2 regions of the Lactobacillus paragasseri genome follow, and region 2 is predicted to be linked to the other one. Evidence: a T-box and tRNA genes for the amino acid it is inferred to sense, from the RefSeq annotation. Region 2 holds a T-box; the other holds one or more tRNA genes.
The links. The T-box of region 2 lies ahead of LpgJCM5343_RS06100 (valine--tRNA ligase). A T-box ahead of a tRNA ligase gene usually reads a tRNA of that ligase, here a tRNA-Val.

Region 1: it encodes a tRNA-Val, which carries the amino acid that the T-box ahead of LpgJCM5343_RS06100 (valine--tRNA ligase) is inferred to sense. The anticodon was not compared.

The regions. Positions count from the first base shown of each region.
Region 1 covers NZ_AP018549.1:1,585,038-1,592,985, forward strand. Annotated here, with positions in the region: gene LpgJCM5343_RS07705 (carboxymuconolactone decarboxylase family protein) at 110-817, opposite strand; partial or broken gene LpgJCM5343_RS07710 (hypothetical protein) at 1,107-1,524, shown strand; gene adhE (bifunctional acetaldehyde-CoA/alcohol dehydrogenase) at 1,641-4,250, opposite strand; gene LpgJCM5343_RS07720 (amino acid permease) at 4,556-5,929, shown strand; tRNA gene LpgJCM5343_RS07730 (tRNA-Val) at 6,118-6,190, opposite strand; rRNA gene rrf (5S ribosomal RNA) at 6,196-6,312, opposite strand; rRNA gene LpgJCM5343_RS07740 (23S ribosomal RNA) at 6,373-7,948, opposite strand, start outside.
Region 2 covers NZ_AP018549.1:1,257,278-1,265,225, forward strand. Annotated here, with positions in the region: gene LpgJCM5343_RS06090 (HAD family hydrolase) at 1-601, opposite strand, end outside; gene LpgJCM5343_RS06095 (bifunctional folylpolyglutamate synthase/dihydrofolate synthase) at 598-1,857, opposite strand; gene LpgJCM5343_RS06100 (valine--tRNA ligase) at 1,860-4,499, opposite strand; T-box leader at 4,540-4,748, opposite strand; gene LpgJCM5343_RS06105 (cation-translocating P-type ATPase) at 4,790-7,417, opposite strand; gene LpgJCM5343_RS06110 (glycerophosphodiester phosphodiesterase) at 7,631-7,948, opposite strand, start outside.

The DNA.
Region 1 (7,948 bases), 330 kb from region 2:
GGCTTCAGCTCCTTTCGAACGTATATTCTACTATATTTTACTTGGTTGATCCATAAACTTGCAGTAAAAAAGGCACCGAAATTATTCAATTTCAGTGCCTTGAAAATGATTATTTTACTTGATTAATGACATTAATTGCATTCAGGCTACGTGGATAGCCAATAAATGGGACATTAGCTAAAACTATTTTGGTTAAAAATTGTTGATCATTTCCTAATCCCACATTCGCCTTAGCATGAGCTAATAATTGTGGTTCACAACCGCCTTGGGCAGCTAAGTAACAAAATGTAATCATTTCGCGCTCTTTGTCACTAAAACCTTTCCTCGTATAATAATCACCAAAACAATTATCCACCAACCATTTATTAATAGTCCCTTTTTTAGCAAAATCCTTCATTTGAGGACCAAACAATCTCATTTGAGTTTCCTCGCCTTTTTCAAGTCTGTTTTCCATAGTTGTTGTAGCTTGTTTTGGCAAAGGTAACTTTTCTCCACGATCAAGTAAAATAGTATTAGTTACTTTAAAAAATGGCATTACGCGTCCTAATCCTAAATAATCAACTGCTTGATAAACAATTTCTTTTACTTCAACTGGACTTACACCATTATCTAAAGCTACAGGTAACATCAAGCGATATTCTTCTAAGCCCTGCATCCCTAATAAATAAGCTAAATTAGAAATTAATTTTGTCTTATTTGGTAAATCTACATCATCTTGAACTTCTTCGAAAGTAAAATGACTAATTCGCTCCCATGCTTCTGGATCATTTTCTTTTAAAACTTTTTCATGAATATTTTTTACATCTTCTCTAAACATTAGTTCACGCCTCTTTCTTATGTTTTATATTATAAAGAGAGCCAGATGGATTGAAAATTACTTTCTTTCTATGTAGAAATATGCCATTAAAGTATAGAATAAAAATAGTAAATATAATAACAGCTAAAACTATAGAATAAATTAATTACGTCTGTATTTATGTTGATATTAGTTATTTTAAACCTATACGTTTATTTTATAAAATAACATATTATTCTTGAAGTAATGACAGTTAGCTTTTATATTAAAGATGATTAAATTAACAAATTGATTTGAGGAGGTATATGTAATGACTGATTATGCAAAAAGAGAACTTAAAAGCATTAGACAGAATTGCTAAGAAAATTTCAGATGCAGAAAGTCATTTAACAAAGATTGAAGATAGTATTGATGATAAGAAACATCGCACCGCTCAACACGAAACAATTAAAGATATTAAATCAATTCTTAAGCACGCAAGAAAAGTCGATAAAGACGAAGATAAGATCGAACAATTCAAAGGCGAAGGTTCTAAAGATTCAACAGAAAATCACTACGTCTACGAACAAGAAGAAGAACCTGTTATCAACGACTTAAAGAAAGATTTTAATGAATTAAATAATAAGCTTTCTAAATTAAACGACTTTAACGGCGGAGATATTGATGCTTTTAGAACTGAACACCACTATCTTGAAAAAAGCTGGAAAATTGAACTGATTAATTTATAAAAGGTAATCTAGTAATTAATTTACATACACATCAAAAAAGGAGAAGCAAAATTGCTTCTCCTTTTTATATGCGAATTCATATTGATATTTAAATGAGATATTGGAATAGAGATAAACTAGGCTTCAATACCCTTTCCCTTATAAGTTTCTTTCATTAAGTCTTTAATTTCACTAATTAATAAAGCGGAAGGATTAGTTACGACATTTTGATCTCCATAAGCTTCAACAGCCATAGCGTCAACTTTGTTATTGAAATCAGCCTCATCAACTCCGTTAGCCTTAAGACTAAGTTTCATTCCTACACCGTGCCCTAATTCAACAACTTTCTTAATTAAAGCATCCACTAATTCTTGATCCGTATTACCTTTTAAGCCTAAGCTACGAGCAATTGTAGCATAATCCTTATCAGCTCTGAAAGTTGAATAGTGAGGACGCATAGCAAGTTTTCTTGGTTTCTTAGAATTAAATCTAATTACATATGGCATAGCAATTGCATCACTCAAGCCACTTGGAATACCAAATTCAGATGATTCAGTATGAGCAATTGCATGTCCTACTCCTAAGAAAGCATTAGCATATGCCATTCCAGCTAGAGTAGCCGCATTATGCATTCTACTTCTTGCGTTTTGATCGCCGTTATATGATTTTTCTAAGTTTTCAAAAATCAACTTAATAGCTTCCATTGACCAGCCACGAGTAAAATCGGTAGCCATTGTAGAAACGTAACTTTCTACTGCGTGAGCTAATGCTTCAAAGCCAGAACGTGCAATCAATTCTTTAGGCATTGTTTCTACAAATTGATCATCAACAATGGCAACATCAGGATTTAAAGAATAATCACAAAGAGTATGTTTAATGCCAGTTACAGTATCTTTAATAATGGAAAATGGTGATACTTCTGAGCCAGTGCCTGAAGTTGTTGGGATACATACTAATTGAATGGCGTTATATTTTGGAAACCTTACCGTTCTTTTTCTAATGTCTAAAAACTTTGAATAGGCATCTTCAAAACTCATATCTGGATTTTCATAGAATAAACGCATTGCTTTAGCAGCATCCATTACAGAACCACCACCAACAGCAATAACTACATCTGGTTTAAAGATATTCATTCTGTGAACACCATCAGCAATTATAGTGGTATCTGGATCTTTAGTTACTGCTTGAAAGACTTCATAGCTCTTCTTTCCACGACGTTGACTAATGATATCAGTAATTTCATTAATGTACTTACTTGCTACGCCTTCATCAGTCACAATGAAAAATCTTTCAACATCTGGCATATGTTTTAAGTAATTTGCAGCATTATGTTCAAAATACGTCTTCTTTGGTACTTTAATCCACTGCATATTATCGCGACGCTTTGCAACCGTCTTAATATTAAGCAAGTCTCTAGCACCAATATTATGTGAGAAAGTATTTGCTCCGTATGAACCAGTTCCCAAAGTAAGAGAAGGAAGCATATTGTTGTATAAATCACCAACCCCACCAACTGAAGCAGGAGAGTTTACTAAGATACGACATGCATCCATTTTCATTGAAAAGTCATCAATAACCTTTTCATCTTGTGAGTGAACACCAGCAGTATGTCCACGACCACCATAGTTTAGAAGATCAGTACAAATCTTATAGGCATCTTCATGATCTTTAGCCTTGTACATAGTAAATACTGGGGAAAGTTTTTCAGCAGATAAAGGATACTTTTTACCTACACCCTTATATTCAGCAATGATTACTTTGGTATCTTCTGGAACATCTACGCCACATAACTTAGCAATTTGATAAGCTGAACGTCCTGCGACTGGACCAGCAACTGTTCCTCTTCTAGGATCGATAAACTTTTCTTCAAATTTTTTAATTTCATCTGGTTTCAAGAAATAGCAGTTCCAAGACTTAAATTCATCTTTTACTTTGTTGTAAATTTCTTCATCAACTACTACAGAGTTTTCAGATGAACAAATCATTCCATTATCAAAAGTCTTAGACAAGACAATGTCATAAACAGATTCTGGAATATTAGCAGTCTTTTCAATATAAGATGGACCATTACCAGGACCAACACCAATAGCAGGCTTACCAGATGAATAAGCTGCCTTAACCATTCCGGGACCACCAGTAGCCAAGATAGTTTGAACATTTGGATGATTCATTAAAGCACTAGTGGCTTCAAGACTTGGATATTCAATCCATTGAATAGCATCTTTAGGTGCACCCGCCTTAATTGCAGCCTCACGAATAATTTCACCAGTTTTTACACAACTCTTCTGTGCTTGTGGGTGAAAACCAAAAATAATAGCATTTCTAGTCTTTAAAGCAAGCATTGCCTTAAAAATTACAGTTGAAGTTGGGTTAGTAACTGGAGTTACACCAGCAATTACACCCTTAGGTTCTGCAATTTTGACTAATTGCTTTTCCTTATCTTCTTCAATAACACCTACAGTTTTTTCGTGGCGAAGACTATTCCAAATATTTTCACTAGCAAACATGTTCTTGATTGTTTTGTCTTCTACTACACCACGACCAGTTTCTTCAACTGCCATTTTTGCAAGAAGATAACTGTTTTGCTCTCCAGCACTTGCAATAGCTTCACATATTTTATCAACTTGTTCTTGATTGAAATCGGCCATCTCATCTAAAGCAACATGAGCTTTTTCAACATAGCCATCAATCATTTTATTTACATCAATTGTTTTTTCTTCTTTTGTAGCCTTTTTATCTTGCACCATCTAAATTGGGCCTCCTACTCGGAAATCTAGGCATATTTTTATGAACAATGACAGTATAGCGCCTATCTTAGACATTTGTAAATGACTTTGTGCACTCTTTTACAAATTCACAATATGATAAAAAGTAAGAAATAACTGTTTTCAGTAATGATATCGTTTACATTTTTAATAATATTGAAAAATATTTCACAATTGAATTTTGCTTTACGATCTTATAAAAAATATTAAAACCTATACGTTTTAGCTATTGTCATAGATTTTTATGTTAAAATTTTAATAAACTATGAAAGGAGTTTTATATTTTAATGTCAAAAAACAACTCAGAAGCATCTGAGGTTAAAACTATGAAACGTAGTTTAACAAATACCCATATTCAACTAATTGCATTGGGGGGAACGATTGGAACTGGGCTTTTTCTAGGAGTTGGAAACAGTATTGAACTAGCCGGACCAGCAGTAATCTTCATTTATTGTCTAGTTGGCTTCTTCCTTTTTCTTTTAATGAGAGCTCTAGGAGAATTGATACTGTCTGATATTAAAAAAAATACCTATATCGATTTTATTACAGAATACCTAGGAAAAAGCATTGGTACAACAACGGGATATTTGTATTGGTTTAGCTGGCTCACGTTAGCTATGGCGGAAATTACCGCCTTAGGTATTTACTTTCAATATTGGTGGCCAAATTTGCAAAGTTGGATTCCGGGATTAATTACTTTATTAGTTTTACTATCTATTAACCTAATCTCAGCTCGAGTATTCGGTAACTTAGAATTTAGTTTTGCAATTATTAAAATAGTAACAATTATTGCATTTGTTATTCTAGTTTTTTATTTATTAATCACAAACTCTGCAACAAAATACGGACAAGTAAGCTGGCGGAATATGGTAATTGATGGCGGAATTTTCGCTAAAGGTCCCAAAGGCTTCTTATTAGGTTTCCAAATGGTTATTTTCAGTTTTATCGGAGTTGAGCTAATTGGATTAACAGCTGCAGAAGCAAAAGAACCAAAGAAAACCATTACTCGAGCAATTGATCAATTACCAATTAGAATCATTTTATTCTATGTCTTAGCAATTTTAAGTATCTTATTAGCTATTCCTTGGGATAAGGTTTCCACTTCTAGTTCACCATTTGTTCAGGCATTAGGTGCTACTGGTATTAAAAACGCTGGCTCAATAATTAACTTCGTTGTAATAAGTGCAGCTATCTCATCAACCAATAGTTTTATCTATAGTGCAGGACGTTTATTATTCTCAATAAATTATAAAGGTAAAACTAAATTAAGTAGGCATTTAGGAAAACTAGATCATCGACAATTACCTAAAAATGCATTAATATTTTCAACGATTTTAATTGCTTTAGCTCCACTTTTAAATTTATTTTTAAAAGATGCGTTCACATTTATTTCTGCTACAGCAACTAGCATGTTTTTAGTCATTTGGTCAATCATGATTATCACCCACATGGCTTACCGAAAGAAAACCTTAGAAAGCGAACTACCAACCTTCAAAATGCCATTATATCCTTTATCTGATATAGCAGTACTAACTTTCTTTATAGCTATGATCATTATTCTATTAATTTTTCCAAATTATCGTATTCCAATGATTAGTGCAGGCATAATTTTCATAGTACCAGTATGTATAACTCACTTTATACAGAAAGAAATGAATTAGTTCTTTACAGTCTCTAGTTAACCCTAGAGACTTTTTATATACTCTATTAACCTACAAAAAAAGAGAGAATGAAAATATTTTCGTTCTCTCTCTTTCATTTCTTCATTTACTTACTCCGGCTGGCAGGCTCGAACTGCCGACCCTCTGATTAAAAGTCAGATGCTCTACCAACTGAGCTAACGACTCAATGGAGGATACAGGGCTCGAACCTGTGACCTCCTGCTTGTAAGGCAGATGCTCTCCCAGCTGAGCTAATCCTCCATTTAGCACGGCGACTGCCTACCCTCGCAGGCAGTTTCCCACCAACTACTCTCGGCGTTAAGAAGCTTAACTTCTGTGTTCGGCATGGGAACAGGTGTATCCTTCTTGCCATCGCCACCGTACTCTTTCTGAGCTTTTACACTCAAAACTGAATATAATCTTCCGCTCTAAACCTTTGAGCTTTGGTCAAGTGCTCGACTGATTAGTACTAGTCCGCTCCACATATCGCCATGCTTCCACTCCTAGCCTATCTACCTCATCGTCTTTAAGGTGTCTTACTGCTTGCGCATCGGAAATCTCATCTTGAGGGGGGCTTCGCACTTAGATGCTTTCAGCGCTTATCCCTTCCATACATAGCTACCCAGCGATGCCTTTGGCAAGACAACTGGTACACCAGCGGTATGTCCATCCCGGTCCTCTCGTACTAAGGACAGCTCCTCTCAAATTTCCTACGCCCACGACGGATAGGGACCGAACTGTCTCACGACGTTCTGAACCCAGCTCGCGTGCCGCTTTAATGGGCGAACAGCCCAACCCTTGGGACCGACTTCAGCCCCAGGATGCGACGAGCCGACATCGAGGTGCCAAACCTCCCCGTCGATGTGAACTCTTGGGGGAGATAAGCCTGTTATCCCCAGGGTAGCTTTTATCCGTTGAGTGATGGCCTTTCCATGCAGTACCACCAGATCACTAAGCCCGACTTTCGTCCCTGCTCGAGGTGTACCTCTCGCAGTCAAGCTCCCTTATACCTTTACACTCTGCGAATGATTTCCAACCATTCTGAGGGAACCTTTGGGCGCCTCCGTTACATTTTAGGAGGCGACCGCCCCAGTCAAACTGCCCACCTGACACTGTCCTCCAGAACGCTCAGCTCTGCGAGTTAGAGGATCCATCAAACAAGGGTAGTATCCCAACATTGCCTCCAGTAAGACTAGCGTCCTACTTTCTCTGGCTCCTACCTATCCTGTACATGTTTAACAAATACTCAATATCAAGCTACAGTAAAGCTCCATGGGGTCTTTCCGTCCTGTCGCGGGTAACCCGCATCTTCACGGGTATTATAATTTCACCGAGTCTCTCGTTGAGACAGTGCCCAAATCATTACACCTTTCGTGCAGGTCGGAACTTACCCGACAAGGAATTTCGCTACCTTAGGACCGTTATAGTTACGGCCGCCGTTTACTGGGGCTTCAATTCAAACCTTCGCTTACGCTAAGCTCTCCTCTTAACCTTCCAGCACCGGGCAGGTGTCAGCACCTATACGTCATCTTACGATTTTGCAGATACCTGTGTTTTTGATAAACAGTTGTTTGGGCCTATTCACTGCGGCTGATCTTTTACCATCAGCACCCCTTCTCCCGAAGTTACGGGGTCATTTTGCCGAGTTCCTTAACGAGAGTTCTCTCGCTCACCTGAGTGTTCTCCACTCGACTACCTGTGTCGGTTTGCGGTACGGGTAAAATTGCTCTGGCTAGAAGCTTTTCTTGGCAGTGTGACATCATGACCTTCGCTACTTTGATTTCACTCCGCGTCACAGCTTGAAATCTAAAAATAAGCATTTGACTCATCTTTTTTCTTACTGCTTGCACATGTTTTTCCAGCTACATGCGTCATTAGCCTCCTGCGTCCCTCCTTTGCTCTTATCGAACAATTTCAGTACAGGAATCTCTACCTGTTGTCCATCGGCTACGCCTCTCGGCCTTACCTTAGGTCCCGACTTACCCTGGGCGGACGAGCCTGCCCCAGGAAACCTTAGTC
Region 2 (7,948 bases):
TTAAATCTGGAACCATTACGCATTTTAAACCTGCAGCACTTGCAGACGCAACACCTGTGCTAGAATCTTCAAATACTAACAAATTATCTTTTGGCAGTTGCATCTTTTGAGCTGCTAGCAAATAAATATCTGGTGCAGGCTTAGCCTTTATTTTTCCTGCTTCGACATCTTTATAGCTTAGATAAAAATCAAAATAGTCCTTTATTTTTAGAACTTCTAAATTATGAGCTACTACTTCATCATAATTACTTGATGCAATTGCGAGTTTGATATTTTTTTCTTTAAACTCTACTAATGCATCTCGTACACCTGCTTGAAGCTTCAGTTTTCCTTGATCAGTCCACTCCCAAACTAGCTCATCAGTTCTTTTAATAAACTTATCGCGATCTGCTTCAGTCTTAAAATGTTGATGATAAAATTCTTCCATCTCTTTAACCGAAGAACCAACAAGCTTCAAATAACTATCATCTGGAATGTCTAAATTTGCTTCTTTAGCGGCAACAATATTTGCATCCCAATATAGCTTTTCAGAATCAACTAGTAATCCATCCATATCAAAAATGATGCCTTCAATTGGTTCAGCAATATTTTCAACTTTCATTTTTTACCTCTTTTGCAGTAATTCAAAACTGCACCAACCAAATAAAAAGATCCAGTCACTAATAGGATATCATGTGGCTTCAATTTATTCTTCAAGTTAGTATAAGCTACTTCGAAATTTTCTTCATAATTATATTTTTTCTGAGCTTCTTTAGGAAAATCTTCTAATCTCGCAGCTCTAGGATAATCTATCCGAGTTAAGGTAACTTTTTCATCTTCGAATAAATTGGTGACTGGACCCAAATCCTTGTCTTTCATCATTCCAAGAAGTATATATATTTGACCTTGGTTCTCTTTTCGAATCAAGTGCAAAAGATTCGTCATCGCCTGCAAATTGTGTGCTCCATCGACAATAATTTTAGGTGCAGTCTGAACAATATCATATCTACCAGGAATTTGCGTCTTATTAATCGACGCTTCAATCTCTTGTTTATTTAACTGTAAATTCAAAAGTTGAACCGCCCGAACTGCCACCCCAATATCATATGCTTCTACTACAGGACGTTTCAAAAATTGATACTTATTTTCTAAATCTTGATATTCAATAGCTGTTTTAGATAATTTAATTTTAAAATCTCTTCCCAATAAAAATGATTTTGAGTTTTCTGCTTGAGCTTTATCAAGTAAAATATCTAAAACATCTTGAGGAATATTACCTAGCACAACTGGTTTATTCTGTTTGATTATGCCACTTTTCTCCTTAGCAATATCTGCTAAAGTTGGTCCGATTATTTTCTCATGATCCAAACCAATAGTTGTAATGATACTTACTTCTGGTGTAATCACATTAGTCTTATCATGCTCGCCTCCAATTCCGACTTCAATTACTGCATAATCACATTTTTTTTGAGAAAAAAATTGGAAAGCAAGAGCTACTTCATATTCAAATGTTACTAAAGAAAAATCAGGATCAGTTTTTTTCAGTTCTTTTATAGCTGCTTCAATTTTGTTAGCTACTTCGACTAAATCCCTATTACTTATATTCTTGCCATTTAATTGAATTCTTTCATTAAATTCATAAATATAAGGTGACACAAAAAGGCCAGTCTTTTGACCGGCCTTTTGTAATAGATTACTCAAATAATAGGATGTCGACCCCTTACCATTCGTCCCGGTAACATGAATTGTCTTAACACTATCTTGAGGATTATTTAATTGTTTTAAAATCCTTTTGACGTAGCTCAAATCATTTTTAGGGTGCAGCTTAGGTAAAGAATATATTCTGTTAATTACTTGGTCAACATTAGTAAACTTCACTTCTATTTACTTTCCTTTAATTCTTTCATACGTTCACGAACACCAGCAAGTTGACTTTCGTAGTCAGCTTTCTTTTCCTTCTCTTTGTTTACAACAGCTTCAGGAGCATGAGCTACAAAGCCTTGGTTTGCCAGTTTCTTTTCAGCTCTTTGTACTTCTTCTTCAAGACGCTTTTCTTCTTTTTCCATCTTCTTAAGTTCATCGTCAACGTTAACTAATTCAGTTAATGGAACAAAAATCTGAGCACCTGGAATTACGGCAGTTTTTGCAAGCTTTGGTGCCTCAATATCTGCTGCAACTTGCAAATCTTTAGGGTGCAAGAAGTTTTCTACATACTCGAAATTGTCATCCAAAATATGCTTATTTGCTTCATCATCTAATTGAATCATAATGTCAATTTGTGAAGACATTGGAGCATTAACTTCCATACGAATATTACGTACAGCCTTGATAACTTCAATTAAAAATGCCATGTCATTATCAGCTTGCTTGTTTTCAAATTCTGCATGAGTTTCTGGATATTTAGCAGTCATAATTGACTTACCTTCATGGGGCATTGAAAGCCATAGTTTTTCAGTAACAAACGGCATAATTGGGTGCATTAAACGCAAAATTTGATCAAGAATCCAAATTAAGTTTTCTTGCTTTCTAGCCTTTAATTCTTCATCATCACCATTTAAAGCAACTTTAGAAATTTCAATGTACCAGTCACAGAAGTCATTCCAAATAAAGTTGTATAGTTCACGACCAGCTTCACCAAACTTATACTCATCAAATAAACGAGTAACTTCTGATACAGTATGATTTAATCTATCAAAAATCCAGCTATCTGCTAAATCAAACTGCGTAGTGTCTGGCATGTGAGCAGGTTTTGCATCTTCAGGCAAGTTCATAATTACAAAACGACTTGCATTCCAAATTTTGTTGATAAAGTTCCAAGCAGCAGCTAATTTCTTTGGATCATAACGAGTGTCTTGACCAGGAGCAGTACCGTTTAATAAGAACCAACGTAGAGCATCGGCACCATACTTATCAACAACATCCATCGGATCAACACCATTACCAAGTGATTTACTCATCTTGCGTCCTTGTTCATCTCGCATTAAACCGTGCAAAACAACATCTTTAAATGGACGCTTCTTAGTAAAGTGAAGACCTTGGAAGATCATTCTTGATACCCAGAAGAAAATAATGTCATATCCGGTAACTAAAGTGTTAGTTGGGAAGTAACGCTTAAAGTCTGGATTATCAGTATCTGGCCAGCCTAATGTTGAAAATGGCCAAAGTGCACTTGAGAACCAAGTATCTAGAACATCTGGATCTTGTTCCCAGTTTTCAATATCTTTAGGTGCTTCTTCGCCAACGTAAGTTTCACCAGTCTTCTTGTTGTACCAAGCTGGAATACGGTGACCCCACCATAATTGACGAGAAATTACCCAATCATGAACATCTTCCATCCAGTGGTTCAAAGTACCTTCAAATCGTTCTGGAACAAAGTTAACTTTACCATCAGTCTTTTGATTCTTAAGAACTTCTTCGGCAAGTGGCTTCATCTTAACGAACCATTGCTTTGAAAGTCTAGGCTCTACTTGAACGCCAGAACGTTCAGAGTGACCAACTGAGTGAACAATTGGTTCAACTTTAATTAAGTATCCTTCTTTCTTTAAGTCCTTAACTAGAGCCTCACGAGCTTCAAAACGATCCATACCAGCATACTTACCAGCTTCTTCGTTCATAGTTCCGTCATCATTCATTACATTAATTCTTTCAAGATTATGACGGTTACCTACTTGGAAGTCGTTAGGATCGTGCGCTGGCGTAATCTTAACTAAACCAGTACCAAATTCTGGATCTACGTGTTGGTCTTCAATAATTGGAATATGACGACCAACAAGTGGAAGAACTAATTCTTTTCCTACAATATCTTTATAACGCTCATCCCCTGGTGCAACAGCTACAGCTGTATCACCAAACATAGTTTCAGGACGAGTAGTTGCAATTTCAACAAAGCCTGATCCATCTGCAAATGGGTATTTTACATGGTAAAATGCACCCTTATCGTCTTTGTGAATAACTTCAATATCACTAAGAGCAGTTTGTAATTCTGGATCCCAGTTAATAATATATTCACCGCGATAAATTAGTCCTTCGTTATATAATTGAACGAAAACTTTTCTAACGGCTTTTGAAAGACCTTTATCTAAAGTAAATCTTTCTCTTGAATAATCAAGAGATAGTCCCATTTTAGCCCATTGACCCTTGATGATATTTGCATATTCATCTTTCCAGTCCCAAACTTGCTTAACAAAAGCTTCACGTCCCATCTGGTGACGGTCTTTACCTTGTTTACGCAACTTTGCTTCCACTTTAGCTTGAGTAGCAATACCAGCATGATCCATACCTGGAAGGTAAAGAGTATCATAGCCTTCCATTCGCTTAAAACGAATTAATGTATCTTGAATTGCGGTATCCCAAGCGTGTCCTAAGTGTAATTTTCCAGTTACATTTGGTGGTGGAATAACAATTGAATAAGGGTGAGCCTTTTTATCGCCAGATGGCTTAAAAAGATCCTCATCAAGCCATTCTTGATATCTACCTTTTTCAACCTCATTAGGATTATATTTAGGTGCTAAATCTGTCATTAAAATTCCTCCAATAAAAAAGTCCTAGACAACTTATATTGTCTAGGACGAAATTTTCCGCGGTACCACCTACGTTAAGTATACAATTGTATACCTCTCTTATAAGCGATAACGGTGCTGAAGTGTCCGGATTAACCTACTAAAGTTCAATTAATCAGCTAATCAAGCTACTCGTAAAATTCTGAAGTCTCTCAGCATACTGACTTTTCTCTGTAATACGAATTTACTCCTCTTGATTCCTGCTTTGTTTATGATTATAGCATGAAAGAAAACAAGAGAAAAGGTGAGAATTAACCTCTATTTTCTCTGATTACTTTTACCAACTGAATTAAAACTGTCGGAATAATTGCTAAAATCACGATTAGCCAAACTTCTTGTCCGCTTAATGGTTGAACAGCAAATAAGCCATGAAGTGTTGGTACAAAGAGAATTAAGACTAAAAGTGCAGTGCCTAATGCAAAGGCTGCTAAACTGTACCAATTGTTTTTAAATCCAATTTTAAAAATGCTATGTTGTGAGCGACAATTAAAACCGTGAAGCAAACGTGCAAATGTTAAAGTTGAAAAGGCCATAGTACATGCAATTGCAGGACTGTCTTTTAAGCCAATTAAAAATGCAGTAATAACACTTAACGAAATTAAGAAGCCTTGCGTACTGATTTGAGTAACAAATGGTTTATCTAACAAACTAGCTTTAGGATCGCGTGGTTTACGCTTTAAAATATCAGGATTTCCTGGCTCCATTCCGATTGCTAAAGCTGGAAGCGAATCAGTAACTAAGTTAATGAATAAAAGTTGTACTGCAACAAATGGTACTGGCAATCCAGCAATTGAAGCAAATAAAACGGTAATAATTGCCGATAAGTTACCCGATAATAAGTAACCAATCGCATTTTTGATATTTTCATAAACTGTTCTACCATTTGCAACAGCTTTGATAATTGTAGCAAAGTTATCATCAGTTAAAATCATACTTGCTGCATCTTTTGATACTTCTGTACCTGTGATACCCATTGCTACACCAACGTCAGCTTTCTTAAGGGCGGGAGCGTCGTTAACGCCATCACCAGTCATTGATACAATATGATCTTTTCTTTGCCACGCGTTAACAATTCTAATTTTGTTTTCTGGAGAAACACGAGCATAAACTGCGACTTTTTCAATTTCTTGGTCTAGTTCTTCATCACTTAAAGCATCTAACTCTAAACCAGTTAAAGCAATATCTCCGTCGTTAAAAATACCAATCTTTTTAGCAATAGCTACCGCAGTAACCTTATGGTCACCTGTAATCATTACCGTTCTGATACCGGCCTCTTTTGCGCGAGCAACGGCTGCGACGCTTTCTTCTCGCGGTGGATCCATTTCTGAAACTAAACCAATGAAAGTTAAGTCTTTCTCAGTATCGGCAGATAACTCTTCATCGCTCTCTTTATATGCAAATGCAAGCACTCTTAAACCATTTTCTGAAAAATGATTATTCTGAGCTAAAATATTCTTTCGGTCTTGCTCAGTTAGTGGTCGCACTTCATCCCCAAAACGAATATTAATGCAGCGCTTAAGCAAGACATCGATTGCTCCTTTAACAAAAATTGTTGGAACAGTATGAATTAAATGCTTAGTACTCATCAACTTACGGTCAGAATCAAATGGTACTTCTTCTAAACGATCTAAGTGATTTCTTAATTCACTCTCTGATAAACCTAGCTTTCCATTTCCAAGATCAATTCCTGGTACCTTACGATACATTTCAAGCAATGCGGATTCTGTTGGGTCACCAATCTTCTTACCATCAGATAAACTAGCATCATTATTCAAAACTACATCATATAGTAAATAGCGGTGCAATTGATTACTTAAGTTAAGTTCTTCGGGCTTAAGAACTTCACCACCAATATAAATATCTTCAACAGTCATTTTGTTTTGAGTTAAAGTACCAGTTTTATCAGAACAGATTACTGAAACTGAGCCCAATGATTCAACAGCTGCTAAATTTTTGATAATGGCATGTTCCTTAGCCATTTTTTGCGTTCCCATAGCTTGAACAATTGTAACGATTGAACTTAAAGCTTCTGGAATAGCAGCAACAGCTAGTGCTACTGCAAATAATAGCGCGTCTAGTAAAGGTTGACCACGCCACATTTGTAATCCTAAGATCAAGGCACAGAAAATCAAAATTGCGGTTGCCAAGCGTGATGAAAATTGATCAAGTGAAACTTGAAGAGGCGTTCTGCGCTCCTTAGTTTCATTCATTAAGGTGGCAATCTTACCGATTTCAGTATCCATTCCAGTTGCTGTAACTAAGACATTTGCTCGTCCATATGTTACAAGCGAACTAGAATAAACCATGTTTACTCTGTCTCCTAAGGGAACTTCCTTATCAAAAGTTGTATCTAATTTATCAATATTAGTTGACTCACCAGTTAAGGAGCTTTCATTTACTTGTAATGAAAAATTATCTAAAATTCTACCATCAGCAGTAACTAGATCGCCTGCCTCAAGTAAAAGAATATCGCCAGGAACAACATCTTTTGCGGCAATTTCTTGTTTTTTACCATCCCTTAAAACTTTTGCCGCAGGTGCTGACAAAGACTTTAGGGCTTCTAATGATTTTTCAGCTTTAACATGTTGGACTGTTCCTAAAATTGCGTTCAAAATTAAAACAACAATAATAACTGCAGTACTTTCTAAATTACCAGTAAACGCAGAAATCACAGCGGCAACAATCAAGATGATGACCATTAAATCTTTAAATTGCTCTAAAAAGACTTCTAAAATACTTTTTTTCTTACCTTCGATTAAAGCATTTGGTCCTACTTGTGCTAATTTTTCTTGAGCAACTTTATTGGTTAACCCCTGCTTTTCATTAGCTCCTAATTCTTTGATAAGCTCTTCTTTGCTTTCACGATAGTATGCTTTCACTTAAACCCTCCATCTAATAGGAAAAACAGACTTTGGCATAAAAAAAGAGACCACTGTCTGAACAAAAAATGTTTAGCCAATAGTCTCACCATTTAAACTTACAGCGGAAAAATTAATTTCGTTTTGACGCCATAAATACACCTTATGCCGGTTACTCCCTATATATATTGAGTATAAGTTTACCATTTTTTACGTAAACTAGCAATTAAAACTTTATTGTTTTACCCATTGCGCTCCACCTAGATTGTAAACAGTTTTTCCATGTACTTTTTTCACCGCAAAATAATTCCATGTACCGTTTTGAGGTAATTTCCTTCCAGAATATTTTTTTAAAGAAGGATCTGTATAAATCAAGGTTTCTTTTTGAAGCTTAATTTTTCCAGTCTGTGCTTTAGGAGCAGAGTGATCCGAATTTTTTAAATTATGATCACTTAGCCAAAGATCAGGCCTAACATGATAAAAAAGCTGATTATCTTTCATTTTAACCTGATCAACTTCAACTGAACTTCCATTTTTTAAATACATCAGACC